Regions from separate parts of the Tardiphaga sp. GW822-FHT04G09 genome, predicted to be linked through region 4. Evidence: riboswitches for the same ligand, from Rfam matches in the RefSeq annotation. Region 4 holds a riboswitch; each other region holds the start of a gene.
What was found. A riboswitch is a leader RNA that binds a small molecule or an ion and turns the genes downstream of it on or off. The one in region 4 is predicted to bind cobalamin.

Region 1 (7,540 bases), on a different contig from region 4:
CAGGTGTTTCTGCATAGGAAACCTTCATCGCTGCGGTATCGCCGCTATAGGGCAGGCGATTGATCACGAAGCCCGGTACGGCACGTGCCGCTGCATGCGCTGCGATCAGCGCCGCAGCACCTAACCAGATTGGCAGTGCGGCCATGGCTGCGACCCGCAATGCAACGCCGATGCCAAGGGCCAGTGCGCCATAGGTGCCGATGCGGCTGTCCTTCATGATGGCAAGGCGCTTCTCGATGCTCCAGCCGCCGCCGAAACTGTCGACGGTATCGGCGAGACCGTCTTCGTGCAGGGCGCCGGTGATCGCGATGCTGGTCGTCACCGCCAGCAGTGCCGCGATCAGCGGCGACCAGAATTCGCTCGCGATCAGGAATACAAGCGCGGATGCTGCGCCGATGCCGGCGCCGACAAGCGGAAAGTATTTTATCGCCCGCGCCAGCCAGTCCGGCTCCGGCGCGTTGGCCGAGTGCGGCGTCGGCAGCACGGTCAGAAAGCGGATCGCATTGAGCAGATGCGGATCCAGCGCCATCTAGATCTTTCCAGCCAGCACGTCATCGAGGCTGGCGACGTCGGTCAGCATGCGCGCGGCGGCGCGGACCAGCGGCACCGCCAGCAGTGCGCCGGTGCCTTCACCGAGGCGCAAGCCGAGATCGAGCAGCGGTTTGGCGTCGAGTGCGTTGAGTACGATGTCATGGCCGCGCTCGGCAGAGCGATGTGCGAACACGCAATAGTCGCGTGCCGCCGGGCAAAGCCGAACGGCGAGCAGCGCGGCAGCGGTCGAGATGAAACCGTCGATGATGACCGGGCGTCGCTGCGATGCCGCACCGAGCACGGCGCCGGCCATGCCCGCAATTTCGAGCCCGCCGAATTCGGCGAGCACATCCAGCGGCACAGTTGCGTCGCTGCGTGCAGCCGCTTTCGTGATCGCCGCGCGCTTGCGCGCCATACCCGCGTCGTCCTGCCCGGCACCAACGCCGATACAATCATCCAGTGGTGCCGGCGCGAGCCGATGAACCACCAATGCCGAGGAGGCGGTGTTGCCGATGCCCATCTCGCCAAGCGCGATGATGTCTGCGCCGGCCTTGATCTCGCCAACGGCGATTCGGTAGCCGCGCATCAGCGCATCAACCGCCTGCGCTGAAGTCATCGCCGGCTCATGCGCGGCATTGGCCGTCCCCATGCGCACCTTGGCGTCGATCAGCTTCGGATGAACCGGCAGTTCGGCCGCAACGCCGATGTCGATCACGCGCACACCGATATTATTGGCCGCGGCGAAAGCATTGGCTGTCGCGCGGCCGGCCAGATAGGTCATCACCATCGCAACGGTCACCGCCGACGGATATTGCGACACGCCCTCGGCGACGAGCCCGTGATCCCCTGCGAACACCAGCAGCACGGCATTGTCGCCGCGCGGTTCGCCCGGATGCCGGATCATGCCGAGCTGAAGCGCCAAGTCCTCGATTCGTCCGAGCGATCCCGGCGGCTTGGCCTTGCCGTCGATGACGGCACGGATGCCTGCCGCGATCTGCGGATCGACGGGCGCAATGGCGGGTGGTTGCCACAAGGACTGAGAATGGGCGGACATAGGGTTCCTTTTCGCGGCCTAACTGACGCAAGACGGCCTGCAAGGTCAACAGGTCGGGGCGGTCGCTTGCCGGCGCGGTTGACCCCGGCGCACCCGGCAGATAGCGTCTTTTGCGATGGTCCTTCCGCGTGGAAGGTGAATAGGGAAGCCGGTTTGAGGCCGGCGCTGCCCCCGCAACTGTAAGCGACGAGCCCGCGCTGGTGCCACTGGGAATTCCCGGGAAGGCGGCTGCAGGCTTTGACTCGCGAGCCAGGAGACCTGCCATCACGAACTGTGCTTTGGAGGCGTCGTCGGGGCGGGGTGCACCGGACGGGAGCGAACCGACGGCCATGCTGTCGGCGCGATCCAACAAAGCTCGTAGGCCCGCGAGGGCATGAACTGAGCATGTAATGGATCACGACAACGCCGACATCTCTGGCGAACAAATTTCGGTCGAACCGCCGCGACCTGTACCGGCTGGCCCCGTTGTCGTGAGCGTGTGCATCAGCTGCAAAGCCGCCGATACCGGCACGATCGTAGGCCCTGAGATGTTCGATGCCGTGAAGGCCGCGCTCGGCGATGGCGATGCTGCCGTGATGGTGCGTCCCGTGCAATGCCTCAGCGTCTGCAAGCGGCCGGCAACGGTCGCGGTGACGAGCCCGGATGGCTACACGTTCCTGTTCGGTGATCTGCAGAGTGGCAGCGGCAGCGCGGCGCTGGTGTCCTTCGTCGAGTCCTATCAAAAATCCGACTACGGCCTCGTACCTTGGCGGGAGCGCGCCGAGGTGTTGCGCAAGGGCATGGTTGCGCGCGTGCCGCCATTGCGTTGGTCGCCCGAAGACGGGCGTGCGCCGAAATGACCGCCGCTACAACAACACTGGTGCTGGGTGGTGCGCGCTCGGGCAAGTCGTCTTTCGCCGAAGGGCTGGTCGATGGCATCGGCTTGACGAAGGTCTACCTGGCCACCGCAACGACCGGCGATGACGAAATGCACGTCCGCATCGCGCAGCATCGCAGGCAGCGCGGCGAAGGCTGGATCACCGTGGAAGAACCGCTGACGCTGGTCGATGCCCTGACGCGCGAGGCCACGGTGGGGCGCGTCGTGCTGGTGGATTGCCTGACACTATGGTTGTCGAACCTGATGTTAGCCGAGCGTGATCCGGAGATCGAAGCGAAGCGTCTGGTGCGCTTCCTCGACGTCTCGCGCTATCCGATTGTCTTCGTGTCCAACGAAGTCGGGCTCGGTCTCGTGCCGGAGACCCCGCTCGGCCGTGCCTTTCGTGATGCACAGGGCCGGCTCAACCAGATCATCGCGGCCGCCGTGCCGAATGTCGCTTTCATCGCGGCCGGGCTTCCGCTCTGGCTCAAGCGTTCCCAGGAGAATTGAATGCCCCGCGTTCCCGTCACTGTGCTCACCGGATTTCTCGGCGCCGGCAAGACCACACTGCTGCGCTCGCTGCTGACCCAGGCCGATGGCCGTCGCATCGCCGTGATCGTCAATGAATTCGGCGATGCCGGTTTCGATGGCGGTCTCGTTGAGGAATGCGCGGCGAAAGCCTGCGCGCCCGGCGATATCGTCGAGCTCACCAATGGCTGCATCTGCTGCACCGTGGCCGATGACTTCGTGCCGACCATGGACAAGCTGCTGTCGCGCGAACGGCCTCTCGATGCCATTGTCATCGAGACATCGGGGCTCGCGCTGCCGCAACCGCTGCTGAAGGCCTTTGCATGGCCGGCGGTGAAGACCCGCGCCACTGTCGATGGCGTCGTCACTGTCGTCGATGCGCTGGCGCTTTCTGAGGGCCGCGTCACGCTGGACGAAGATGCTGTCGCCGAGCAACGCGCCAGGGACGAAGGCATCGAGCACGACGATCCGATCGAGGAAGTGTTTGAGGATCAGCTTGCCTGCGCAGATCTCGTGGTGCTCTCGAAGAGCGACCTGGTCGCTCCGGAGAAACTTGCCGAGATCGAAGCCAAGCTCAAAGCCGTGTTGCGCCCGGGCGTGAATATCGTGCGCTCCAAGGGCGATCTCGCGCCATCGGTGCTGATCGGCCTCAACGCCGCCGCCGAGGACGACGTGGCCGCCCGCGCCGGTCACCATGGCGAGGAGGAAGAACACGACCATGATGATTTCGACAGCATCGTCGTCAAACCCGCCGCCGCCACCAGCATCGACGCGATGCGGGCACGCATCAGTGACGCGCTCTGTCTGGACGGCGTGCTGCGTGTGAAGGGTCATGCGCGCATCGCCGACAAGCCCGCGCCGATCGTGGTGCAGGCCGTCGGTGCCCGCGTCGAGCTCGCTTTCGCGCGGCCGGATGTGGCGCAGGCCGAGCACCTCGTTGTGATCGGCCTTAAGGGATTCGACGGCGATGCGGTGCGAAGGGCACTCGCCGGGTAACGCAGGTTCACCCGTATGCATCTGAAGCTCGATACCTCCGGCAGCATTGACGACGGCGACGTCGCCCGCGATCTCGGGCAGGACACTGCCGATATCGTCGTGCTGTCGGCGGCTGACAGCGACCTGGCGGCATTCAATGCGGCGCATGCGACGCTGCCGGGCGATTTCCCCAGCGTGCGGTTCACCAACATGCTGGCGCTCGGCCATCCTGCGTCGGTCGATCTCTATGTCGAGCGCACGCTGGCCAAGGCGAAGATCGTCGTGCTGCGCATGCTCGGCGGCATCAGCTATTGGCCGCATGGCGTCGAAAGCCTGCGCAGCGACGCGCTGAGCCGCGGCGCCAAATTCGCCTGTTTGCCGGGCGAGATGGACTGGAATGCCGAGTTGGCCGCGCGTGGCACGATCAGCAGCGATGACACCCACGCGCTGTGGCGCTATTGCAGCGAGGGTGGTGTCGATAACGCGCAGCTGGCCTTGCGCTATGCCGCGCATTTGATCGGCTATGGTGAGGAGCCACCTGCGGCACGGCCGATGCCCTCAGCCGGATTCTGGCCGGGTGAACCGACACCGGATGATCGGCCCAACGCCATCGTGATCTTCTATCGCGCGCTGGTCGCTGGTGGGGATACCGTCGCGATCGATGCGTTGCGTCTGTCTTTGAGCGCACGCGGTCTCAATGCCGTCTGCCTCTATGTAACCAGCCTGAAAGACGAGCGCTCCGCCGCTTTCCTGCGTGCCGCGCTCGGAGCCTATCCGCCGGATATCATCATCAACGCGACGGCCTTCGCCACAGCGACCGCGCATGACGATGCCGGCGTGTTGTCGGCATCAGGCTGTCCGATCCTGCAGGTCGCACAGGCCGGCATCTCGCGCGCCAGCTGGGAAGCCTCGACCCGGGGTCTCACGCCGCGCGATCTGGCGATGCATGTAGTGCTGCCTGAAGTCGATGGCCGTATCTTCGCCAATGCCATCGCCTTCAAGGAACGCGGCGCCAGCGATGGTGGCTTCGCGCCGACTACATTGCAGCCGGTGCAGAATCGCATCGATGCGACCGCTGATCTGGCGCGCGCCTGGGTCCGCCTGCGCCGAACCTCCGCGAGCGAGCGCCGTGTCGCGCTGATCCTCGCGAACTATCCCAATCGTGACGGTCGTCTCGCCAATGGCGTCGGCCTCGATACGCCGCAGAGCCTCATCGATGTGATCGCAGCCATGGGCAACGCCGGATACGTCACTGGCGATGCGCCCGGCACGACAGCCGCGATGATGCAGCTATTGCAGCAGGGGCCGACCAATGCGCTTGCCGGTCGCGCGGAGCGAGACGGTGGCATGACATGGTCGCTGGCCGATTATCACGCGGCCTTTGCAACGCTTCCAACGAACGTGCGGACCGCCATCGAAGCACGCTGGGGGAGCGCCGAGCACGATCCGCATGTCGTCGATGGCGCCTTCCGCCTCGGCCTGCATCATTTCGGCAATATCACTGTCGGCGTGCAGCCGGCGCGCGGTTACAATATCGATCCTAAGAGCACCTATCACGATCCGGATCTGGTGCCGCCGCATCACTATCTCGCATTCTATCTCTGGCTGCGCCACGACTTCGACCTCCATGCCGTGGTGCATCTCGGCAAGCACGGCAATCTCGAATGGCTGCCGGGTAAGAGCGCCGGACTGTCGGCGGATTGCCTGCCCGATGCCGTGCTCGGTCCGCTGCCACATCTCTATCCATTCATCGTCAACGATCCCGGCGAGGGCATTCAGGCCAAACGCCGTGCCTCCGCCGTGATCATCGATCACCTGACGCCGCCGATGACGCGGGCTGAGCTGCACGACGATCTGGCGCGGCTGGAGAATCTGGTCGACGAATATGCCATGGCGACCGATCTCGATCCCAAGCGCGCCGCTGTGATCGCCGAGGACATCCTGTCGCTCGCCCGCGCGCAGCAGATCGATGCCGACGTCAATGTCACCCGTGACACACCGACGGGTGAGGCATTGCGCGCGCTCGATGCGCATCTCTGCGATCTCAAGGAGATGCAGATCCGTGACGGGCTGCACATCTTCGGGCGCGTGCCTGAGGATGCGCAGCGCAATGATCTCCTGGTGTCCATCGCGCGCCTGCCGCGTTCGGAGATCAAGCCGCAGGATGCGTCGCTGCATCGTGCTTTGGCTGTCGATCTCGGTCTTGGCGCGTTCGATCCGCTCACCCGCGAGATGGCCGATGATTATCTCGGTCCGCGCCCTGATGTTCTTGCCGATGTTGACGAAGCGATGTGGCGCACCACTGGTGACACCGTCGAACGGATCGAAGGACTGGCGCTGCAACTCGTCTCCGGCAAACTGCCTTGCGATCCCGCCTGGACGCGCTCCGCCGCGGTGCTTGACTGGATCAATGCGAAATTGCGGCCGGCGATTGATGCTAGCGGCGATGCGGAGATGGCTGCGTTTCTCAGCGGTCTCGATGGCCAGTTCATTCGCCCAGGCCCCTCCGGCGCGCCGACCCGCGGGCGTCCTGATGTGCTACCGACCGGACGTAATTTCTTTGCGGTCGATGTCCGCGCGGTGCCGACGCCGTCCGCTTGGCGCATCGGACAGCTCGCAGCCGAACGACTGGTCGAAAGTTATTGGCAGGAAGCCGGCGAATGGCCGCGCGCGATCGCGCTGTCGGCCTGGGGCACTGCGAATATGCGCACCGGCGGTGATGATGTCGCGCAGGCGCTGGCGCTGATTGGCGCACGGCCGCTCTGGGAGGAAACCTCGGGCCGCGTCACCGGCTTTGCGATCACGCCGCTGTCCGAACTGAAGCGCCCGCGCGTCGATGTGACCTTTCGTGTCTCCGGCCTGTTCCGCGATGCGTTCCCGACCCAGATGGACATCATCGGCTCGGCTGTGAGTGCCGTGGCTGAACTCGACGAACCAGACGAGGCCAATCCAATTGCCGCGAATGTCCGCGCGCGGGCTCGCACGCTCGAAGCCGGCGGCATGACCTGCGAGATTGCGCGCCGGCAGGCGACGCGCCGTGTGTTCGGTTCCAAGCCCGGCGCTTACGGCGCGGGCTTGCAGGCGCTGATGGACGAGGGTTGCTGGAATAATCGCGCCGATATTTCCGAGGTCTATCTTGATTGGGGCGGCTATGCCTATGGCAGCGGAACCGACGGCGAGGATGCGCGCGGTGAATTCGCCGAACGGCTGAGGGGCATCGATCTCGTCGCGCAGGCGCAGGATAACCGCGAGCACGACATTCTGGATTCCGACGACTATTACCAGTTTATCGGGGGTCTCGCAGCGACCGTGCAGACGCTGCGCGGTTCACCCCCACGCATCGCACATATCGACACGTCGCGGCCCGAAGCGCCGATTGCCCGGCCGCTGGCACATGAGATTTCGCGTGTGGTGCGCGGCCGCGGCGCCAATCCGAAATGGATCGCCGGCGTGATGCGTCATGGCTACAAAGGCGCATTCGAGATCGCGGCGACGGTGGACTATCTGTTCGGTTTCGCGGCATCGACCGATGCCGTCGCCAATCATCATTTCGATCAGCTGTTTGCGTCCTATCTGGAAGACGACGAGGTTCGCGG
Region 2 (7,540 bases), on a different contig from region 4:
CTGGCAGTCGGCGCCTTGCTGACGACGCCGTATCTGTTTCTGTACGACGTCATGGTGCTTGCGATTGCCGTCGGCTTTCTCGCGCGTATCGGTCTCTCCGAAGGCTTTCAGCGCCACGAACTGCCGATCCTCGGCGCCGCCGCGGCGCTGTTGATTGCCTATCCATTCCTGGGCGGCCCCACTGGCTTTGGCGCAACGCTGCTGGTCGCAGCGTTGATCGCCATGCGAATCCGAAGCTCTATTCGCTCCACGCCGAGTTCAGGATGACGCTGCAGAAATTAATGCGCTTGTAGCTGGGGTCGCGAAGTGCGAGCACGTCAGCCTTGACGTTGCCGAAGGTGGTCTCCGGCTTGTGGATCGTCCCTGCAGCGAACGCATCGATGATCCCGTTCTTGAAGTCGTGGCCGCGCGGATGGCAGGCACACACTTCGTGGCGCTGATATTCGGTGAAGGCATCGTACTCCAGACCCAAGACGTCCATCTCGACACCGGCCGTCACCAGCGCCACGACGGGTCGCTTGTGCTTGGGAATGCCCGGCGTCGTGTGAAGCGCGATGGCGTCCCAGACATCGTCGATATCGCGTTCATCGATATGGTGGCTGCGCAGGAAGTCTGCGGCAGCATTCGCGCCATCGACCTCGAAACGCTCCTCCTTGCTCGCATAGGGCGCCTGCAGGCCCATGTCGTGAAACATGGCGCCGACATAGAGTAACTCGGAATCGACCTTGAGACCCTTGCGCTGCCCCGCGAGCGCGCCGAACAGGAAAACGCGATTTGAGTGGTGATACAAAAGCTCACTTTCCGTATCACGCACCAGCTGATCGACCTGGCGGGCGAGGGCGCTGTCCGGCACTTTAATGCCGGCAATCGTCTTGCTCATGGGATGCTCCTTGCACTGTTGTTGTGATTCATCCGTTGTCGTCCGAGGGCGGTGTTCTCGCAATCGCGCAACGCCCTGTAAAACTGCCATTCGTCCGTGATTTCCTGCCGGAACGCGACTATCTATTCTTCGGCGTCTGGGTTCACTGCCATCGATGGAATGAAGCATCACCATGAAGACCGTTGCGCTTGCGATCTTTCCGGGTGTCCAGTCGCTGGACGTGGCCGGTCCGCTCGATGTGTTCATGGAGGCCAATGGCTTCGTCGCGCCGGGCGAAGGTTATGACATCACGCTAGTTGCAGCAGACTGCGCGCCGCTGCGTGCATCGAACGGTTTGCGGATATCCGCCGATCTGGCGTTCAGTGACGCGAAGAAGCCCTGGGATCTGGTTCTGGTTGCCGGCGGGCCAGGTCTGCCGTCGGCGGAGGCCGATCCGCAGCTCACCGAATGGCTAGCCAGCGCCGCACTCCATGCGGGGCGTTACGGCTCGGTCTGCACCGGTGCATTCGCGCTCGGCCATGCAGGTCTGCTCGACGGCAAGACGGTGACGACGCACTGGCAGAATGCGCCGCTATTGGCGCTGCGTTTCCCCAAAGCGCATGTGGAGTTCGATCGCATCTATAGCCGCGATGGCGCGCTCGTGACATCGGCCGGCGTCACCGCAGGCATCGATCTCGGTCTCGCACTGGTTCAGGAAGATCATGGTGCCGATGTCGCGCTGGCTGTGGCCAAGCGTCTGGTCGTGGTGGCGCAGCGCCAGGGCGGCCAGTCGCAATTCAGTCCCTATCTGGTGCCGCCGTCCGAACCGGGTTCACCAATCGCGCGTGTCCATGCCCATGTGATGGCTCATTTGCGTGACGCGCACAGCGTGGATGAACTCGCCGATGTGGCGGGCATGAGCGCGCGAACTTTCGCGCGGGCGTTTAAGCAGGAAACGAAGATGACGCCGGCTGATTTTGTCGAGGGGGCCAGGATCGACACGGCGCGTAACCGTCTCGAAGGCAGCGATCTGCCGCTGAAGATGGTGGCCTATGAATGCGGCTTCACCACCGCCGAACATATGCGTCAGGTCTTCGTGCGACGGCTGGGCCTGACACCCAGCCAGTACCGGGCCAGCTTTCGCGCGGTCTGATCCGCTCAGGCGAGCTGCAGAGAGGAGATTGGATCGCTGGCCGGAAAACTGTCCATCAGCGCCTCGTTCAGCTTCTCGTCGAGGCGGCGCCGGGCAATCTGCTCCGTTGTCTCGAACGCCGCGAGTGCACCCGGGCGCTCGACGATAGTGTTGAAGTTCATCCTCTCGGTGGTCGTTACCAGGTTGCGCATGGCATTCTCCATTGGTTGGTGATGGTGTTCTGCGCTTCACAGCGCTTCCGGACAACGAATCGCATCGTGCAGAAACCGCCACCGATGCGGCGGATCCTGCCAGGACAAGCAGTTGTCCACGGGACCAACAGCCGTCATGAATTTGTCCGCTTGACACTCTGCCGCGGGTCACACCAAATGTAGACGTCACGGTCCGCCTTGTCGCAAGACTTGGTGGCTAAGAGGGAAGCCGGTGAAGACGTTGTTTTCGCGTCCAATTCCGGCGCTGCCCCCGCAACTGTAAGCAGAGAGTTTGTTTCGCCTGAAGTCACTGATGTCCTGTCGGCATTGGGAAGACAGAAACAAGCGCTTGAATCTGCGAGCCAGGAGACCTGCCGCGACACCAGAACGTCCATGGGCGGGGTGTCCCAGCGGTCGCTTGCAGGCAATGCCGGCGGGATCTCCGCCGTGTATTTTGCAGCGTCCTTTCGGCCCCAGCCCCCACTGCTTGATGCATCACACGGGGTCTTGCCGATGCCTACTTCATCTTCCGTCTTGTCCAACGGCCGCGATGCGGCCCATGCGCCGCCGATTCAACTGTCGCCGGAAACGCTCGCTGCGCCTGCGCGCGAACCTGCGATGCAGATTATCCGCCGCAACGGCACCGTGTCGCCCTTCGACGGCAGCAAGATTTCCGTGGCGATGACCAAGGCGTTCCTCGCCGTCGAGGGCCACACCGCTGCCGCGTCGCGCCGCGTTCATGAAGCGGTGGAACAGCTCACCGGCGATGTCGTGTCCGCGCTGACGCGCCGTGTCGGGGAGGGGCGCACCTTCCATATCGAGGATGTGCAGGACCAGGTCGAACTGGCGCTGATGCGCAGCGAGCATCACAAGGTGGCGCGCGCTTATGTGCTGTATCGCGAGGAGCGCGCCCGCACCCGCGCGGAGGAACTGGCCGCCAAGCCTGCGCTCGTCTCCACCGCGCCAGTGCTGCATGTCACGCTCGCCAACGGCACGCGCGCGCCGCTCGATTCGGCGCGTCTGGCGCTGATCGTCAACGAGGCCTGCGCCGGCCTCGATGGCGTCGATGCCGCCCCGGTGCTCGAGGAAACCCGCCGCAATCTCTATGACGGCATCACGCTGGATGAGCTGGCACTGGCCGGTATCATGGCCGCCCGTACGCTGGTGGAGCAGGAACCGAACTACACCTTTGTCAGCGCCCGCCTGCTGCTCGACAAGCTGCGCACCGAAGTCCTGTCCTTCGTCCATGGCAGTCCGACGCATGCGTCGCAGGCTGACATGACCACGCGCTACGCCGAATATTTCAGCGCCTATATCAAGACCGGCATCAATGCCGAACTGCTCGATCCTGAACTCGCGCGTTTCGACCTCAAGCGAATCGCCGCGGCGCTGAAGCCGGAAGGCGATCTCCAGTTCCAGTTTCTGGGTCTGCAGACGCTCTATGACCGCTACTTCCTGCATGTGCAGGGCAACCGAATCGAGCTGCCGCAGGCCTTCTTCATGCGCGTCGCCATGGGCCTCGCATTGCGCGAGATCGACCGCGAAGCCCGCGCCATCGAATTCTACAATCTGCTGTCGTCGTTCGACTTCATGGCCTCGACGCCGACTCTGTTCAATTCCGGCACGCTGCGCCCGCAGCTGTCGTCCTGCTTCCTCACCACGGTCGCCGACGATCTCGACGGCATCTTCAAGTCGGTGAAGGACAATGCGCTGCTGGCGAAATATTCCGGCGGTCTCGGCAATGACTGGACCCGCGTGCGCGGGCTGGGTGCCCACATCAAGGGCACCAATGGCGAGAGCCAGGGTGTGGTGCCATTCCTGAAAGTCGCTAATGACACGGCCATCGCCGTCAACCAGGGCGGCAAGCGCAAGGGCGCGGTCTGCGCCTATCTGGAAACCTGGCATATCGACATCGAGGAATTCCTCGATCTGCGCAAGAACACCGGCGACGACCGCCGCCGCACCCACGACATGAACACGGCCAACTGGGTGCCGGATCTGTTCATGCAGCGCGTCGAGCTTGACGGCGAATGGACACTGTTCTCGCCTGACGAAACGCCTGAGCTGCACGATCTCTTTGGCAAGCCCTTTGCCGAGCGCTATGCGGCCTACGAAGAGAAAGCCGCGCGAGGCGAGATGCGCGTGTTCAAGACGGTGCGTGCCACCGATCTGTGGCGCCGCATGCTGACCATGGTGTTCGAGACCGGCCATCCCTGGATCACGTTCAAGGACCCGTGCAACCTGCGCTCGCCGCAGCAGCATGTCGGCGTGATCCATTCGTCGAATCTCTGCACCGAAATCACTTTGAATACGTCGGATGATGAAGTCGCCGTCTGCAATCTCGGCTCGGTCAATCTGCTGAACCACATCGGCAAGGACGGCCTCGATCACGCACAGCTCAAGCGCACGGTGACCACGGCGATGCGAATGCTCGACAATGTCATCGACATCAATTTCTACACCATCCCGGAAGCACGCCGCTCCAACCTCAAGCATCGTCCGGTCGGTCTCGGCCTGATGGGCTTCCAGGACGCCCTGCAGGTCCAGGGCATCGCCATGGCGTCGGACGCTGCCGTCGCCTTCGCCGACACCAGCATGGAAGCGATTGCCTTCCATGCGATCTCGGCATCGGTCGATCTCGCCGCCGAGCGCGGCCGTTATCCGTCCTTTGAGGGATCGCTGTGGAGCCGCGGCATTCTGCCGATCGACTCCATCGAAATCCTGGCCGCTGCGCGGGGCGGCGTGGAGATGGATCGTTCCATCACGCTCGACTGGAATGGCTTGCGGGACCGTGTGAAGACGACCGGCATGCGCAATTCCAACGTGATGGCGATCGCGCCGACGGCGACGATCTCCAATATCTGCGGCGTCGCGCAGTCGATCGAGCCCGCCTATCAGAACCTCTATGTCAAATCGAACATGTCGGGCGACTTCACGGTGGTGAACGCGTTTCTCGTGCGCGATCTGAAGAAGCGCGGGCTGTGGGACGAGGTGATGGTCTCCGATCTCAAGTATTTCGACGGCAGCGTCGGATCGATCGACCGCGTGCCCGACGATCTCAAGGCGCTGTATGCGACCTCATTCGAGATCGACAGCGCTTGGCTGATCGAGGCGGCCTCGCGCCGGCAGAAATGGATCGACCAAGCGCAGTCGCTCAATCTCTACATCGCCAATCCCTCCGGCAAGAAGCTCGACCAGCTTTATCGCCTCGCCTGGACGCTGGGATTGAAGACGACCTACTACCTGCGCTCGCGCAGTGCCACGCATGTGGAGAAATCGACGCTGAAGGGCACCGACGGCAAGCTCAACGCGGTGTCGGCAACGGTGGCGACAGCGAAGACGGCAGGCGCGCCGATTCTCGTGGCATCCTCCGCGGTCACCGCGCCGGACCTGTCCGAAGCGATGGCCTGCTCGATCGACAACCCCGAATGCGAGGCGTGTCAGTAAGGGTGTGCCAAACACACTGACCTCATCCTGAGGAGCAGCCTCTTGGCCGCGTCTCGAAGGATGGCCCACGCTCATGGTTCGAGACGCCCGCTGAAGAAGCGGGCTCCTCACCATGAGGGCCGAACAAATATGCAAGGAAAACCCCATGCTCGACTGGTCCGATACCTCATCCGCTCCCCAAAAAAACGCCTTCATCCCACTCCCGCAGTCTCCCGCCGACGCCACCGGCCTTGGCACCATCGATCGCGCTGGCGGCCGCGTCTCGGTGGATGAAAAGCGGATGATCAACTGCCGCGCTGACGTCAATCAGCTGCTGCCGCTGAAGTACAAATGGGCGTGGGAGAAGTATCTCGCCGGCTGCAACAATCACTGGATGCCCACCGAAGTCTCGATGCAGGCAGACATCGCGCTGTGGAAGTCCCGCGACGGCCTGACCGAAGACGAGCGCCGCGCCATCAAGCGCAATCTCGGCTTCTTCGCGGCGTCGGAGAGCCTCGTCGCCAACAATATCGTGCTGGCAATCTATCGCCACCTCACCAATCCGGAATGCCGGCAGTATCTGTTGCGCCAGGCGTTCGAGGAGGCCGTGCATACGCACACATTCCAGTACATCGTCGAAAGCCTCGGCCTCGACGAGGGCGAACTGTTCAACATGTATCGCGAGGTGCCGTCGATCACCGAGAAGGCGGCCTGGGCGCTCAAGCACACCCAGCATCTCGACGATCCCGATTTCAAGACCGGCACGCCGGAGACCGATCAGGCCTTCATGCGCGATCTCGTCGCCTTCTACGTGATCTTCGAGGGCATGTGGTTCTACACGGGCTTTGCGCAGATCCTGTCGCTCGGCCGCCGCAACAAGATGGTGGGCATTGCCGAACAGTATCAGTACATCCTGCGCGATGAATCCATTCACCTGAATTTCGGCATCGACGTCATCAATCAGATCAAGATCGAGAATCCGCATCTCTGGACCAAGGCATTCCAGGAAGAAATCCGCGACATGATCCGGACGGCCGCCGAGCTCGAGGCGGCCTATGGGCGGGACACCATGCCGCGCGGCTTCCTCGGGCTGAATGCGGCGCTGTGCGAAACCTATATGCACTTCATCGCCAACCGCCGCTGCGCGCAAATAGGTCTCGCGCCGGTGTTTACGGAAACGGAAAATCCATTCCCGTGGATGTCGGAAGCGATGGACCTGAAGAAGGAGAAGAACTTCTTCGAAACGCGTGTGATCGAGTATCAGAACGGCGGCGCGCTGAACTGGGAGTAGTCTTTGGTCTCATATCCAAGCGCGCATGGCCCTTATGAGATCGCGTGGCTTGACCTGACTGTGTGATGCCAGCACCCATGCTGCATCACACGGATCGATCATGCACAGCACCCACATTGCCAAGGCGCCGGCATACTGGTCGAAGGCCGCTATCGTGCCGGGCATCATCGCTATCGGGCCGATGCTGCCAGGCACGCTGGCCTTCGGCATGGCGTTCGGCGCACTGTGCGCGCAGAAGAACTTTTCGCTGGCCGAAGTCATTGTCATGATGGGCACCGTCTATGGCGGCCTGTCGCAATTCGTCGCCGTGCAGTCCTGGCCGAGCGCGCTGACGCCGGGTACCATCGCGACGCTGGCTTTGCTCACGCTCACGGTCAATGTCCGTTTCATGCTCATGAGCGCGACGCTGCGGCCGTGGTTCGGCACATTGCCGCCATGGCAGGCTTATCCCGCGATGCTGCTGGTGACCGATGGCGGCTGGCTCGCGGCGATGCGCTATCGCGATCACGGCGGCGCCGATGCCTGGTTCTATGTCGGCGGCGGCATCGTGCTCTATCTGGTCTGGCTGGTCGCCGCGATCCCGGGCTTCGTGCTTGCCGAGCAACTGACCGATCCCAAGA
Region 3 (7,540 bases), on a different contig from region 4:
ACAGCGCGCGTCAGCGCCAAGCCACCGCGCAACAGAACCGTGTCGCTGGCCTGCAGCGAAGCGCTGGTCTCCGAGCCGTAGCGACGGGTCGGATCGAGATTTCTGTTGTAGAAATTCACCGGATCGAACTGGATTTCATTATCCAGATCCATTCCGTAGATGCTCGACTGAGCCTTGAACGCTCCTGCCGAGATACGGAAGCCAGCCTCGACATCCCTGGAGGTCTGGGTCTTCAGCGAAAATGTACCAGGGATCGGGTTGAAGTTGGCGTCGAATGACGGCCCCGACGCCACGCGTTCATCCACATTCGGTGTGCGGAAAGCGCTGGCGGCGCGGCCGAACACGGCAAAGACGTCGTTCAAGCGATGCTCAAGCCCGATATGCAGCGCATGTTGGGTCTCGTTGCTGTCGAGCGGCAGCGCCTGCGTATCGAAGGCGCCCGGCGCGTTTGGATCGAACCGGTCCCGCGCATTCACGCTGGTGCGCTGGATGCGGCCGCCATAGGACAGATCCGTGCTTGGCAGAAGACCGACGGTCTGCTGCCAATAGGCCGCGAGCGTCTGCTGTGACAGATCATAGACATGGGTCGGAGCGACGCCGCGCAACTGGCTGCGGCTGGAATGATAGGTCGCATCGTAATAATCGATGCCGGTCAGGATATCCGACGGCAGCCCGAACAGCGCATTCTTGATGCTTAACCGCGGCGTCAGCGACCAGGTCTGAAGATTGGTGTCCACATAGCTGGCGTTGAAGCTCGATAGCGGAAGGCTTCCGAAGAAGCCGGCCTGCTGATCCTTGTTGCGAAGACCGCCATCGACGATCAGTTCTGCGCCGCTCCACAATGTTTTCGTGAAGCCGGCCGTGACATTTGCGCCCTGCTTGTCGGCAAAATCCAGCGGCGTGCTCGCCCCCCTGCGATTGGTCAGCAGTTGATTGAGGCCAATGGATGGATCCACCGTCCGCGCACCGGGCAGACCGAGATGCTGGTCGTCGCCGGATAAATTCAGGTAAGCGCTGAAATCAGGCGCGGTATAGCGGATATCACCGACGCCGGTGATCTGGTTCAGCTTGTTGTTATCGCGATAGCCATCGGACGTGATGCCGCTGCCATAGAACGACGATGACCATGGCCCGGAACTGGCCGCCGCCGAGATTGAGCCGAGGCGCTGATTGAACGAACCACCACCGCCCTCGACGCGCATCGCGAAAGGCTTGGCCGAGCCAGCCTTGGTGACGATATTGATGACACCGCCGACAGAATTGTCGCCATAGAGCACAGCGCCGCTGTTTCCTTTGGTGATCTCGATGCGCGCAATGGAATCCTTGGGAATCGACGACAGATCGACGCCGGCGAGGTCGATATCGTTGAGCCTGCGGCCGTTAATGAGCACCAGCGTGTTGGCTGTCGCAAAGGCACCGAAGCCGCGCAGATCGACCGACGTGCCGGCACCATTCACGCCACCATAAAGGCTTTGAACCTGCACGCCGGGCGTCTGCGCGATGATCTCCTGGATTGTCTGAGCTGGCGAACGCGCGATGTCTTCCGCCGTGACGACCGATGTGGCCGTCCCGGAAATGCCGTTCGGGAGCCTGCTGGCGGTGACGCTGATCGTATCAAGCTGAACACTCTGCTGTGCAGTTGCCGATGTGATGCCGACGACCATCAGAGGAACAATGCCGGCAGACAAGAGATAGGCGCGATCACGCCTTGTGAAGGCTATAGCGGGTGCAACGATAGCGGATGACATGGTTCGGCCTCGGTTCGACGTTGTGGCACGTCACAGCGAACCAAGTCTCATTGCGGAGCTCGCGCCCTGCCAATGAAGCCAATGTCTGTACTCCCCGACCGACATCCTCGCGTGTGACCACGTATGACGGCAGGTCTCCTGGCTCGCGGGTCGATATCTTTCATCGCCTTCCCAGGACCGAGTTTCCCAGTGGCATGTGACGAAAGACTCACCGCTTACAGTTGCGGGGGCAGCCGCGGCATAGGGCAGTCCATCGAGAAGAACCTGCCCGCACCGCATTCCCTTTTGATCCCCTTTCGGGAAACCGTCCTCCCGATCTAGGACGGCGCTGCTCTGGAAGTCAATAATGCAGCGACCGACTGGAATCCGAATTGAGGAGCGGTATATGGCCCCTACGCGTTCTGTCCGTCGAGCAGTCGCACCGCCTCGAACAGCGTCGCCGCACCCACCGCCAGTTGCCCGGGTTCGGACCATTCTTCGGGGCAATGGCTCTTGCCGTCCCTGGACGGAATGAACAGCATGGCGCTCGGCCCGATATGCGACATGAACGCGGCGTCGTGACCTGCGCCGGAGGCCAGCGTCGTGGTGGAGTAGCCGAGCTTGGCGGCGCTGCGACCGAGGATATCGCGCAGGTGATCATCGCAAGGTGACGGCGGATTCTGCGAGATCAGGGCAAAGCGTTCGCGATCGACTTTCGCACGCCTGGCGATGGCCAGACTCTCGCGATCGAGCAGTGCCACGAATTCATCGACCAGCGCGGCCTTCTCCGCACGGATATCGAGGATCAGGCGCGCGCCGCCGGGAACGACGTTGGCGGCATTCGGGCTGATCTCGAGGATCCCCGTGGTGGCGACGAAGTGACCCTGCTTGCGCGCCGCAAACGCATTGGCCTGCTGGGCGACCAGCAGCACGAGTTCGGCGGCGGGGAGGCTCGCGTCCTTACGATATTCCATCAGCGTCGAGCCGGCGTGATCTGCGGCGCCCTTCAGCACGATCTCGACGCGGGTGATGCCGGCGATGCCGGTGACGAGACCGAGATCGAGCTTCTTGCTTTCCAGCACGACGCCCTGCTCGATATGCAATTCGAGATAGCCGGCGAATTTTGGTTTCTGCATCGACGCAATCGCTGCGGGATCACCGCCGATGCGCTTGATGGCATCGGCCAGCGTCTCGCCGGACGCATTGGTGTAGGTCAGCATCTTCGCATCGAGCTCGCCGACCATGGCGCGGCTGCCGACACAGGAGAGCCCGTATTCGCTGGGTTCCTCGGCGAGAAAGTCCACGATCTCGATGGGGTGCCGGGGCTTGTAGCCGGACGCCTGCAGCGCACGCACCGCTTCCAGCGCCGTGAGGATGCCGGAGATACCGTCGAAGCGGCCGCCGGACGGCACCGTATCGGAATGCGAGCCGAGCATGATCGGCGGCAGGCCCGCGACGCTGCCTTCCAGCCGCGCGATCACATTGGCGGCAGCATCCATGCGCACCGTCATGCCGGCCGCGAGATACTGCTCGCGCAGCCAGGCGCGGCCGTCGAGAAAGCGCTGCGAGAACGATCGCCGCGTCCATGGCTTGTCGGGATCGGTGATGGCGGCGAGCGCCATATGGTCGTCCCAGAGGCGGTTCTGATCGATGGGCGGCTTTGTCTCGGTCGGCATGATCGGCATGAGGCTCATGAGTTGGCGGCACTGGCGCCGGCGCGATTATTGTTGAACACTTTGGCCATCGTGAAGCAAGACGATGGACATCGCGAAGCAAGAAACGATCAGGGAGAAAATCGTGACCAGCAAGACCAAGATCGCATGGGTGACCGGCGGCGGCACCGGAATCGGCAAGGCGGGCGCGCAGGCGCTGCTGGCGGACGGCTGGACGGTGGTCATTTCCGGCCGCCGGGCCGATGTGCTGAAGGGCGTCGCCGATGAACTCGGCGCCGGCGGCAAGCCGGTGGAAGCAATGGCGCTGGATGTCAGCAATGCCGACGACGTCAACAAGGTGGCGCAGGCCATCCTCGCCAAATACGGCCGGATCGATCTCCTGGTGAACGGCGCCGGCATCAATGTGCCGAAGCGCAGCTGGGAAGACGTCACCCAGGACGGCTGGGACCAGATCGTCGACATCAATCTCAACGGCGTGATGTATTGCATGCGCGCGGTGCTGCCGGCGATGCGGGCACAGAAGGACGGCTGCATCATCAATGTCGCCTCATGGGCCGGGCGCATCGTGTCGAAGATGACGGGGCCGGCCTATACGGCCACCAAACATGCCGTGCTGGCGCTGACGCATTCGTTCAACATGGATGAAGGCGTCAACGGCCTGCGCGCCTGCTGCCTGTCGCCGGGGGAAGTCGCGACCGACATCATGAAGAATCGTCCGGTGCCGCCCAGCGCCGAGGTGATGGCGCGGATGCTGCAGCCGGACGATCTCGGCAAGACCATCGCCTTCATCGCCGGCATGCCGCCGCATGTCTGCATCAACGAGGTGCTGATCGCTCCAACGTGGAACCGGAGCTTTCACAATATGTGATGGGCTCGGATACCGATGGCGCCCGGCTGGAACGAACACACATCGTCATGGCCGGGCGGCGCGTTAAAGTCCCCTCACCTTCACGGCGTGATAGCGACCTTCAGCACGCCATCGCGCTGGTGCGCAAACAGATCGTAGGCTTTTTCGATATCGTCCAGTTTGTAGTGATGCGTGACCAGCGACGTCAGGTCGGCGCGGCCGGAGGCAACGACGTTCATCAGCCGTCGCATCCGCTCCTTGCCACCGGGGCACAGGCTGGTGACAATCGTGTTGTCGCCGAGGCCCGCCGAAAAGGCGCTCAGGGGAATCTGCAGATCCGTCGAATAGACGCCAAGGCTGCTCAGGGTGCCGCCCGGCCGCAGCGCGCGCAGTGCCGATTCGAAGGTGCCTTGCGTACCCAAGGCTTCGATGGCCACATCGACGCCGCGGCCGTCGGTCAGGTCCATGATCTGCTTGACCGGATCCCCCTTCTTGAAGTCGACGACCATATCAGCGCCGAGCCGTTTGGCGACCTCGATGCGCGCGGGCACCGTATCGACACCGATGATCGTGGTCGCACCCATCAGCTTCGCGCCGGCGATGGCGCAGAGTCCAATCGGCCCCAGAGCGAACACCACCACCGTGTCGCCGATCCTGATGCCGCCGCGCTCGGCGCCGGCAAATCCCGTCGACATGATGTCCGGACACATCAGCACCTGCTCATCCGTCAACGCGTCGGGCACCGGACTGAGATTGACCATGGCATCGGGTACGAGCACATACTCGGCCTGCGCACCATCGATCGTATTGCCGAACCGCCAGCCGCCGCTGGCCTTGAAGCCGTGCTTCGTTACAGCGCCATCCTGCGATGAGCAGCCGCAGAGACATGCGTAACTGTGGCCGCTCGGCGTGATGGCGCCGGCAATGACGCGCTGGCCCTCGCGATAGCCGGTGACGGCGCTGCCGAGCTTCTCAATGATACCAACCGGTTCGTGTCCGATGGTCAGCCCTTTCGCTACCGGATATTCACCCTTGAGGATATGCACATCGGTGCCGCAGATCGTGGTGGTCGTGATGCGCATCAACGCATCGAGCGGGCCGACATCGGGGATCGGCTTGTCCTCCAGGACGATACGACCCGGTTCGACAAATATCGCTGCCTTCATCTTCGGCATCATCTGCTCCTGCTGGCGATGGTGCGTCGAGCGACGCCATAAGCCAATCATCTGCGCATTTTGCGGTGACCGGATTGAGGTGGATCAAGTGGCGATGCCTTTTGAAGGTCTCTGAAGTGGCGGACATATAGCCGCATGTCTGCGTTGCTCTTGATTCAATTTGTCAAACAGCCACTACCCTTCAGACGTGCGTCATCGCCCCTGTTATTTGCGGCGCGGGGGCGCCCGTCGTCTCCTGCATTCCCGCCCCTTGCGAGAGGGCGTGCGGAACGCCGGGTGCCCGGTGCACCCCTGGGCCTGATGCCGATGCGGTCGTCCGCAAGTTGGCGCATCAGGACTTTCGGAAAGCACGGGCCAATGCCCGACGTTCCGCCTGCGGTGTTTTGTCGGCTTGCTGAATGCTTGCCCAAGCGACCGATCAAGGTCACCCTTGTTTGGCCCTGCGCGACAGGGCCGGGGGAGCGCAGCTCTTGGGCCGGACGCGTTTCGAATCTGGTCGTCCGTCACTTGATCTGCGGGCTCGTTCCATCCGCCAGCAAACCGTCCCGCCTGTCCCAGTGGTATCCTGACCACAGGCGATGCGGCCTGCCCGCAGACAGCCGGTCCCCACACATCCCGTGACGCCGCATCTCCGGCGTCCACCGCCTCCCGCCCCGCAATCGTGACGATCGCGATCGCCCCTCTCGGTGGGGCAGGACGAAGGGGAAAATAATCAAGATGGGGATGTTGTCAATAGAGGTAGGAAAAAATGTTTGGCATTGTCTTGCCGCCCCACACTGTCATTCCGGCGCCGGCGCGCCTTCGCGCAGGCGAACCCGGAATCTCAGCATGGGAGTCTCCGATCGCGCAAAACACTCCGGGATTCCGGATTCGCACTTCACCGGCTTCGCCGCTTTCGTGCGCCCCGGAATGACGAGCTTGGGGGGGCGCCCCGGGATGACAGTGGAGAGGTCAGCGCTCCAGATACAAGGAATCTCCCCTCACCCGTTCTTCGCAAACAACTCCCGCCCGATCAGCATCCGCCTGATCTCGCTGGTGCCGGCGCCGATCTCGTAGAGTTTGGCGTCGCGCAGCAGGCGGCCGGTGGGATAGTCGTTGATATAGCCATTGCCGCCGAGCAGCTGGATCGCATCGAGGGCGCATTGCGTGGCGCGTTCCGACGCATAGAGGATGGCGCCGGCGGCATCCTCGCGGGTGGTCTCGCCGCGATCGCAGGCTTTCGCCACCGCATAGACGTAAGCGCGCGCCGAACTCAGCGCGACATACATGTCGGCGATCTTGCCCTGCACGAGCTGAAAGTTGCCGATCGGCTCGCCGAACTGCTTGCGCTCGTGCACATAGGGCTGCGCGACATCGAGACAGGCCTGCATGATGCCGAGCGGCCCTGCCGCCAGCACCGCGCGCTCGTAATCGAGGCCGGACATCAGCACATTGACGCCGCGGCCGACGGTGCCGAGCACGTTCTCTTCAGGGACTTCGCAATCTTCGAACACGAGTTCGCAGGTATCCGAGCCGCGCATGCCGAGCTTGTCGAGCTTCTGCGCCGTCGAGAAGCCCTTCATGCCCTTCTCGATGATGAAGGCGGTGATGCCGCGCGGGCCGGCCGCGGGATCGGTCTTGGCGTAGACCACCAGCGTCGAGGCGACCGGACCGTTGGTGATCCACATCTTGTTGCCGTTGAGAATGTAGCGATCGCCCTTCTTGTCGGCGCGGGTCTTCATCGACACCACGTCAGAGCCCGAACCCGGCTCGGACATCGCCAGGGACCCGACATGTTCGCCCGAGATCAGCTTCGGCAGATATTTACGCTTCTGCGCCTCGCTGCCATTGCGGCGGAGCTGATTGACGCAGAGGTTGGAATGCGCGCCATAGGACAGGCCCACCGACGCAGAGGCGCGCGAAATCTCTTCCACTGCGATGACATGTTCGAGATAGCCGAGCCCGGCGCCGCCGAATTCTTCCTCCACCGTGATACCGTGGAGCCCGAGCGCGCCGATCTTGGGCCAGAGATCGAGCGGAAACTGGTTGGTCTTGTCGATGGCTTCGGCGCGCGGCGCGATCTCGTTCTGCGAGAAATCACGCACGGTCTCGCGAATCGCATCCGCGGTCTCGCCGAGA
Region 4 (7,540 bases):
CACACCGGATTGTCGTGACACCGGGATAAAGGCTTGCTTGAATTATTCAAGCCACCGCTGCCCTCGGAGAAGACGCATGACAGCCCCACACGAGTTCGAGCTCTACGGCTTCTGGCGAACATCCGCGACCTACCGGGTGCGCGTGGCGCTCAACTTGAAGGGTTTGGAAGCGCACGAGCGCGTGATCGATCTCGACAAGGGCGAACAGCGCGGCGACGCGTTCCTCAAGATCAATCCGCTCGGCGCGATCCCGGCCCTGATCGAGCCCGGCCACCTGCCGCTCACGCAGTCGCTGGCGATCCTGGAATTCCTCGACGAGATCCACCCGACCCCGCCGCTACTGCCGAGCGATCCACACGGCCGCGCCCGGGTACGCTCGATCGCCGCGATGCTGGCCGCCGACACCCATCCGCTCGTTACGCCGCGGGTGCGCAAATATCTCGCCATCACCGCCGGCTTCGACGATGCCGCAATCCGCGCCTGGCTGGTGCACTGGTTCACGACAGGCCTCGCCGCCGTGGAAGAACGCCTGGCCACCGAGCCTGCCACCGGCCGCTTCTGTCATGGCAACGAGGTGACGATCGCCGACATCTGCCTGCTCAGCATCACCGCGACCATGAAGGTGTTGAAGATCGAAATTGCAGGCATTCCGACCATCAATCGCATCGTCGCCACCTGCGAGGCCATGGACGCGTTTGCGAAGGCCGATCCGATGAAGCAACAGGGCGCACCGAAGGGGTCGTGACGTAGCAACCCACTCGTCATCCTCCGGCACACCATTGGTGTGCCGGAGGACGGGATCGGCGCCGAAGGCGACGGGACCGAGCCCGGGATGACAATGTGGGGCAGCGCAAAACAAAAATGCCCGGCTTTCGCCGGGCATTCGTAACCAGTCAAAGAAAGCTCGTCGCTTACGCGATCACTTCCTTGGTCTTTTCGGCGCGCTTGCGGTCGTTGGCATCGAGATGCTTCTTGCGCAGGCGGATCGACTTGGGGGTGATCTCGACCAGCTCGTCGCTCTCGATATAGGCCAGCGCCTTTTCGAGGGTCATGCGGATCGGCGGCGTGAGACGAACCGCTTCATCCTTCGACGTGGTGCGGATGTTGGAGAGCTGCTTGCCCTTGAGAACGTTGAGTTCGAGATCGTTCTCGCGGGTGTGCTCGCCGATGATCATGCCTTTGTAGACCTTCCAGCCCGGCTCGATCATCATCGGACCGCGATCTTCCAGCTTGAACATGGCATAGGCAACCGCTTCGCCCTGATCGTTGGAGATCAACACGCCATTACGGCGGCCGGCGATCTCGCCCTTATAGGGCAGGTAGTCGTGGAACAGCCGGTTCATGATCGCGGTACCCTTGGTATCGGTCATAAGTTCGCCCTGATAGCCGATCAGGCCGCGGGTCGGCGCGTAGAACACCAGACGCAGGCGGTTGCCGCCCGACGGACGCATCTCGATCATCTCGGCCTTGCGTTCGCTCATCTTCTGAACGACCACGCCGGAGAATTCCTCATCCACGTCGATGACGACTTCCTCGACCGGCTCGAGCGTGTTGCCGTTCTCGTCCTTGGTGAGAACCACGCGCGGACGCGACACCGACAGCTCAAAGCCTTCGCGGCGCATGTTCTCGATCAGGATCGCGAGCTGCAATTCGCCGCGGCCCGAGACTTCCATGGCGTCACGGTCGGCGGATTCGACGACCTTGAGCGCGACATTGCCTTCGGCTTCGCGCAGCAGGCGGTCGCGGATCAGGCGGCTGGTGACCTTGTCGCCTTCGGTACCGGCGAGCGGCGAGTTGTTGACGATGAAGGACATCGACACGGTCGGCGGATCGATCGGCTGGGCCTGGATCGGAACTTCAACCGACGGATCGCAGAAGGTATCGGCAACGGTGCCCTTGGGCAGACCGGCGATGGCAACGATGTCGCCGGCTTCGGCGAGTTCCACCGGCTGGCGCTCGAGGCCGCGGAAGGCCAGGATCTTGGTGATACGGCCGGTTTCGACGACCTTGCCGTCACGCGACAGCACCTTGACCGCCTGGTTCGGCTTCACCGAACCCGACGAGATGCGGCCGGTGATGATGCGGCCGAGATAGGGGTTGGCTTCCAGGATCGTGCCGAGCATGCGGAACGGGCCTTCTTCCACCACCGGCGGCGGCACATGCTTGATGACGAGATCGAACAGCGGCTTCATGCCGACGTCATGCGACGCGTCCGGGCTGTCGGCCATCCAGCCGTTGCGGCCTGATCCGTACAGGATCGGGAAGTCGAGCTGGTCGTCGGTGGCGTCGAGCGCTGCGAACAGGTCGAACACTTCGTTGACGACTTCGGTGATGCGGGCGTCCTGACGGTCGACCTTGTTGATCGCGACGATCGGCTTGAGACCGAGCTTCAGTGCCTTGCCGACCACGAACTTGGTCTGCGGCATCGGGCCCTCAGCAGCGTCGACCAGCACGATCACGCCATCGACCATCGACAGGATGCGCTCGACTTCGCCGCCGAAGTCGGCGTGGCCCGGGGTGTCGACGATGTTGATCTGGACCTCGTCCCACAGCACCGAGGTGCACTTGGCGAGAATGGTGATGCCGCGCTCTTTTTCGATGTCGTTCGAATCCATCGCGCGTTCCTGGACGCGCTGATTGTCGCGATAGGTGCCCGACTGCTGCAGCAGCTTGTCGACGAGGGTCGTTTTGCCGTGGTCAACGTGGGCGATGATAGCAATGTTGCGAAGGTTCATAGGTCTTCTTCTGTTTTACGGTCTGGGTGCCCTGATGCGGGTTCAACAAGACATGCTCGACAAAAGGCCAGATCAATTAGAGTTGGGCCTTGCGCTCGAGCGCGTTCGATAACTGCCTCGTCTGAAAACGCGCTGGGGCAATCCCTCCAAAAGCAAACCCGGCCAGAAGGGGCCGGGTACTCGGACGCGTTGCGGCGCAATATAGGGGGAAATCGCCGAAAAACAATGCGAATCTGCCAAATGGTTAGCTCAATTTCGGGTCCAGAACGGTGGCCCAAAGGGCCACATCGGCCCGATCCCGTAGCGTAACGGTCATTTGGCCGCTCGAACCGTCGATTTTGACGTGTCCGAAGAACTGCATACCCGCCGTTGGGGGCAGATTCTGCTTGCCGGGGCCCGGCGCCTTCACGAAACGGACCTCGGGACCGAAGGTATTATCCATCGCTCCGGGACCAAACGTACCGGCATGAAACGGCCCGGAAACGAACTCCCAGAACGGCTCGAAATCCTGGAACTGGGCCTTGTCGGGATTGTAGTAATGCGCCGCCGTGTAATGCACGTCGGCGGTCAGCCAGACCGTGTTGCGGATACCCGCCGACTTGATGAAGCGCAGGATGTCGGCGATCTCCAGCTCGCGGCCGCGCGCCGGGCCATCACCCTGCGCGATCGCCTCCGACCCCGTGTGATTCACCGCATCATTCTCGACGACGATCCCGATCGGCATGTCGGAGGCGATGACCTTCCAGGTTGCCTTTGACGCCATCAATGCGCGCTTCAACCAGGCCATCTGCTCCGGGCCGATGAAATACGCATCGGGACCATAGGTCTCCTGCAGGTTGGGGCCGTTGGGGCCGCGATAGCTGCGCTCGTCCAGCATGAAGACGTCGAGATGCGGCCCGTAATTCAGCGTGCGATAGACGCGGCCCGGTTCGGCCGGATTGACCGAGATCGGATACATCTCGTGAAAGGCACGCGCGCCGCGCGCAGCCAGCAGCGTGATGTCGCGTTCCTTGTAGGCCGCCGGCAACTGCTTGGAGAGCGACCAGTTGTTGGTGACTTCGTGATCGTCCCACTGGCCGAAGATCGGCACCTGCGCATTGAAGGCGCGAACATTCTCGTCGAGCAGATTGTATTTGTGCGCGGCGCGGAATTCGTCGAGCGTCTCGGCGACCTTGGCCTTTTCCGGCACGATGATGGTGTTCTTCCAGACCGTGCCGTCAGGCAATTTCACTTCAGGCAGGATCGGGCCGTCGGCATAGATCGTATCGCCGGAATGGATCAGGAAATCCGGATTGTGCTTGCGCATGGTGGCGTAGGTGACCATGCCGCCATCCTCCGCATTGATGCCCCAGCCCTGTCCGGCGACATCGCCGCCCCAAACGAAAGACACATCGCGGCGATCCGCGGGCGCGGTGCGGAAGCGGCCGGTCACGGGCTCGCCGACGATCTCCGTATGCGAAAGATCACGGAATTTGACGCGGTAGAAGATGTCCTGCCCGGCCGGCAGATTGTCGAGCAGCAGCTTTGCTGTGAAATCGGTTTCCGGCAGCGCCACCATCGGCGGCAAGGTCCGCGCATTGTTGAAGGACTCGGTGGTGGCGACTTCCACCATCATCTGCGCCGGCCGGTCGGCACGCGACCAGATCATGCCGCTATTGATCCCGACATCGCCGGACTGCACGCCATGCGACACCACCGGACGATCCGCCGCGCGGCTGAGATAGGGCATCGCCAGGAAGCTGGCGCCTGCTGCAGCTGAGTGCGTGAGAAAACGGCGGCGGGACATATGTAACGCCGAGAACTTGTAAGTCATGGCGAACTCCTGATCCTGGCTTTGACACCCATGGTGCTAGGCAGATCGCTTGACGCCGCGATGACAGGTGATGCGCAATATCAACACCTGTCGGCGCAAGTTGCGAATGACTGGCGACTAGATTGACACATTTGGAAATTTCACCTTAACGTGAACGGGACGGTTCCCTTCGGGGATCAAAAGGGAATGCGGTGAGGGGATCCCCGATTCCGCGGCTGCCCCCGCAACTGTAAGCGGCGAGCCTGCGCCAAGAGCCACTGGGTGTTCACTTGGGAAGGCGGCAACAGGCATTGACCCGCGAGCCAGGAGACCTGCCGCCAGTCGTGGTCACACGCGAGCACATTGGGCGGGGTGTCCTGGTGGAAGTCACACTGCCTGTTTGAAAGCGGCGGGGCGACTTGGTTTGCGGTGACGTGCCACGTAACCGCGAGTCCTGTAGATGACCTCCGTCTCCCATGCATCCAAGCGATGCAGTGCTCTGCTTTCCTCTGTCGCACTGTCCTGCTTCCTTGTGCCCGCTGAAGGCTCGCTACGACCTGCGCAATCGCACCACGTACTCGATCCCGTGGTAGTTCAGCCGACCGCGACGCCAACACGGGTACGCCGCACGACATCAGGCAAGCCCACGCGCGCTGCGCGCTCGCGGCAGCAGCGCAACATTGCCGCCAATACGGGCGCGCCGGTCGCCGCGCCGACAGGCCCGGTCTTCGCAGCGCCGACGCTCAACCTCACCGGCACGACATCGACCGGCAGCCGCCTCGGCCTCACGCGCCTGCAAACGCCGGCCAGCGTGGAAGTGATCTCCGCCGAGACCATGGCCGAACGCGGCCAGCAAAACATCATCGCCGCGGTGACGCAAAACGCCATCGGCTTCACCGCCCAGCCGGCGCCCGGCAATGGCAGCATCGCCTTCAACACCCGCGGCTTTAACGGCAACGGCACGGTGATGACACTGTATGACGGCACCCGCCTCTATGTCGGGTCCGGCACGCTGACCTTCCCCTATGACACCTGGTCGTCGGAGCGCATCGAAGTGCTGCGCGGTCCTGCCTCGGTGATGTATGGCGAAGGCGCCATTGGCGGCGCCATCAATGTGGTCTCGAAACTGCCGCTGTGGGTGCCGCGTAATCAGGCAGAGATCTCTTTCGACACCAATATGGAGCGCCGCATCGCCGTGGACAGCGGCGGCCCCGTGAGCAAGGACGTCGCCTACCGAATCACCGCCATCGGCAGCATGTCGGATGGCTGGGTCGACCGTGACCACCAGTCCCATGTCGAAGTCCACGCCGCCGTGCAGATCAAACAGACCGAAGACATCACCTGGACGATCTCAACCGATTACGGTGACCGCAGTCCGTCGCGCTACTTCGGCACACCGCTGATCAACGGCAAGCTCGACACGTCGTTGCGCTTCCAGAACTACAATGTCAGCGACAGCAGTATCCGCTATCAGGACAGCTGGAACCAGGTGAAAACCGAGTGGCAGGTGAGCGACGGCATCACGCTGCGCAACACCTTGTATTATCTGAACAGCCAGCGGCATTGGCGCGACGAGGAAAGCTATGTCTACAACGCCAGGACCGGCCTGATCGATCGCGGCGGCGGCAACTACATCGAAATCTTCCACAACCAGACGCAGATCGGCGACCGTTTGGACGCCACCTTCCGCGGCCACATCTTTGGCATGGTCAACGAATTCGTCACCGGTTTCGACGTCAACAACATCTCCTTCACTCACACCAACAACTCGCCCTATGCAGGCTCGTCGTCGGTGCCACTGTTCAATTTCAATCCGGGTTCGTTCTACGCGACCACCTCACCGACGGTGCCGGGCTTCAGCACCACGACCAACCAATATGGCGTGTTCGCGGAAAACCGCTTGTCCGTCACCGACCAGCTGTCGCTGATCGGCGGCATCCGCCAGGACGAGCCGACCGTTGAGCGGACCGACTACGTCACGCCGGGCAACAGCTATGAGAAGGCGTATCATGCGACCTCATGGCGCGCTGGCGCGGTTTATACGCCGATCCAGAATCTCGCTTTCTACGGCCAGTATTCGGTGGCGGTGGATCCGGTAAGCAACCTGATCACCAATTCCGCGGCGAACACCACCTATAAGCTGTCCAGCGGCAAACAGGTGGAAGTCGGCGTCAAGCAATCGTTCTGGGGCGGCCGTGGCGAGTGGACGCTTGCTGGCTATGAGATCGTGAAAAACAATCTTCTGGCCCGCGATCCCAACAACCTGAACGTGACCTTGCAGGTCGGCCAGCAATCGTCACGGGGCATCGAGGCGTCGGTCGGATTCGCGCTCGACCATGGCTGGCGCATCGACGCAAATACCGCATTCCAGCGCGCGAAGTATGACGACTTCCTGCAGTCGGTCGGCGGCCTCCCGGTGAACTATGCCGGCAATGTGCCGGTGAACGTGCCGCAGAACGTCTCCAACGTCTGGGTGACCTGGGCCTTCGCACAGAACTGGTCGGCCAATGCCGGCGTGCAGATCATCGGCAAGCGATTTGCCGACAACGCCAATACGCTGGAAATGCCGGCCTATAACGTCGTCAATGCCGGCCTGCAGTGGAAGCCCGACGTCAATACCACGGTGTCGCTGCGTATCTACAACCTGTTCGACACGGTCTATGCGACGTCCGGGGGCACCAATCAGTGGCTGCTCGGCATGCCGCGGACCGCTCAGCTCGCGGTCAATGTGAAGTTCTGAGCGTGGCACGCACACTGACACGAACACTCCGGCGGTGGCTGTATATCGGTCACCGCTGGGTCGGCATCGTCACCTGCCTCTTCTTCGCGATGTGGTTCATCTCCGGCGTGGTGATGATGTATGTCGCGTTTCCCGGCCTCTCCGACAAAGAGCGGCTGGCGGCATTACCTGACATCGTCTGGGAGAAAGTAACACTCTCCCCCGACGACGCGATGAAGAAGGCCGGCGCCACGCGCTATCCGCGCGATCTGCGATTGAACATGATCGCCGATG

Region 1: linked by a shared signal. The riboswitch ahead of AC1RLZ_RS08265 (DUF1636 family protein) and the one ahead of AC1RLZ_RS19260 (TonB-dependent receptor) in region 4 are both predicted to bind cobalamin.
Region 2: linked by a shared signal. The riboswitch ahead of AC1RLZ_RS06430 (ribonucleoside-diphosphate reductase subunit alpha) and the one ahead of AC1RLZ_RS19260 (TonB-dependent receptor) in region 4 are both predicted to bind cobalamin.
Region 3: linked by a shared signal. The riboswitch ahead of AC1RLZ_RS08245 (TonB-dependent receptor) and the one ahead of AC1RLZ_RS19260 (TonB-dependent receptor) in region 4 are both predicted to bind cobalamin.

What each region holds. Positions count from the first base shown of each region.
Region 1 is NZ_JBXAMO010000003.1:329,034-336,573, forward strand. It holds gene cobS (adenosylcobinamide-GDP ribazoletransferase) at 1-529, opposite strand, end outside; gene cobT (nicotinate-nucleotide--dimethylbenzimidazole phosphoribosyltransferase) at 530-1,585, opposite strand; cobalamin riboswitch at 1,685-1,865, shown strand; gene AC1RLZ_RS08265 (DUF1636 family protein) at 1,975-2,424, shown strand; gene cobU (bifunctional adenosylcobinamide kinase/adenosylcobinamide-phosphate guanylyltransferase) at 2,421-2,951, shown strand; gene cobW (cobalamin biosynthesis protein CobW) at 2,952-3,965, shown strand; gene cobN (cobaltochelatase subunit CobN) at 3,981-7,540, shown strand, end outside.
Region 2 is NZ_JBXAMO010000002.1:563,440-570,979, forward strand. It holds gene AC1RLZ_RS06410 (glycosyltransferase family 87 protein) at 1-267, shown strand, start outside; gene AC1RLZ_RS06415 (HD domain-containing protein) at 239-880, opposite strand; gene AC1RLZ_RS06420 (GlxA family transcriptional regulator) at 1,047-2,012, shown strand; gene AC1RLZ_RS06425 (hypothetical protein) at 2,018-2,203, opposite strand; cobalamin riboswitch at 2,376-2,596, shown strand; gene AC1RLZ_RS06430 (ribonucleoside-diphosphate reductase subunit alpha) at 2,717-5,650, shown strand; gene AC1RLZ_RS06435 (ribonucleotide-diphosphate reductase subunit beta) at 5,796-6,920, shown strand; gene AC1RLZ_RS06440 (AzlC family ABC transporter permease) at 7,021-7,540, shown strand, end outside.
Region 3 is NZ_JBXAMO010000003.1:320,390-327,929, reverse strand. It holds gene AC1RLZ_RS08245 (TonB-dependent receptor) at 1-1,664, opposite strand, end outside; cobalamin riboswitch at 1,860-2,072, opposite strand; gene ertE (N-carbamyl-l-glutamate amidohydrolase ErtE) at 2,141-3,412, opposite strand; gene AC1RLZ_RS08235 (SDR family oxidoreductase) at 3,525-4,268, shown strand; gene AC1RLZ_RS08230 (NAD(P)-dependent alcohol dehydrogenase) at 4,349-5,422, opposite strand; gene AC1RLZ_RS08225 (isovaleryl-CoA dehydrogenase) at 6,403-7,540, opposite strand, start outside.
Region 4 is NZ_JBXAMO010000011.1:84,520-92,059, forward strand. It holds gene maiA (maleylacetoacetate isomerase) at 77-745, shown strand; gene typA (translational GTPase TypA) at 912-2,735, opposite strand; gene AC1RLZ_RS19255 (alkaline phosphatase D family protein) at 2,980-4,548, opposite strand; cobalamin riboswitch at 4,694-4,881, shown strand; gene AC1RLZ_RS19260 (TonB-dependent receptor) at 4,988-7,267, shown strand; gene AC1RLZ_RS19265 (PepSY domain-containing protein) at 7,270-7,540, shown strand, end outside.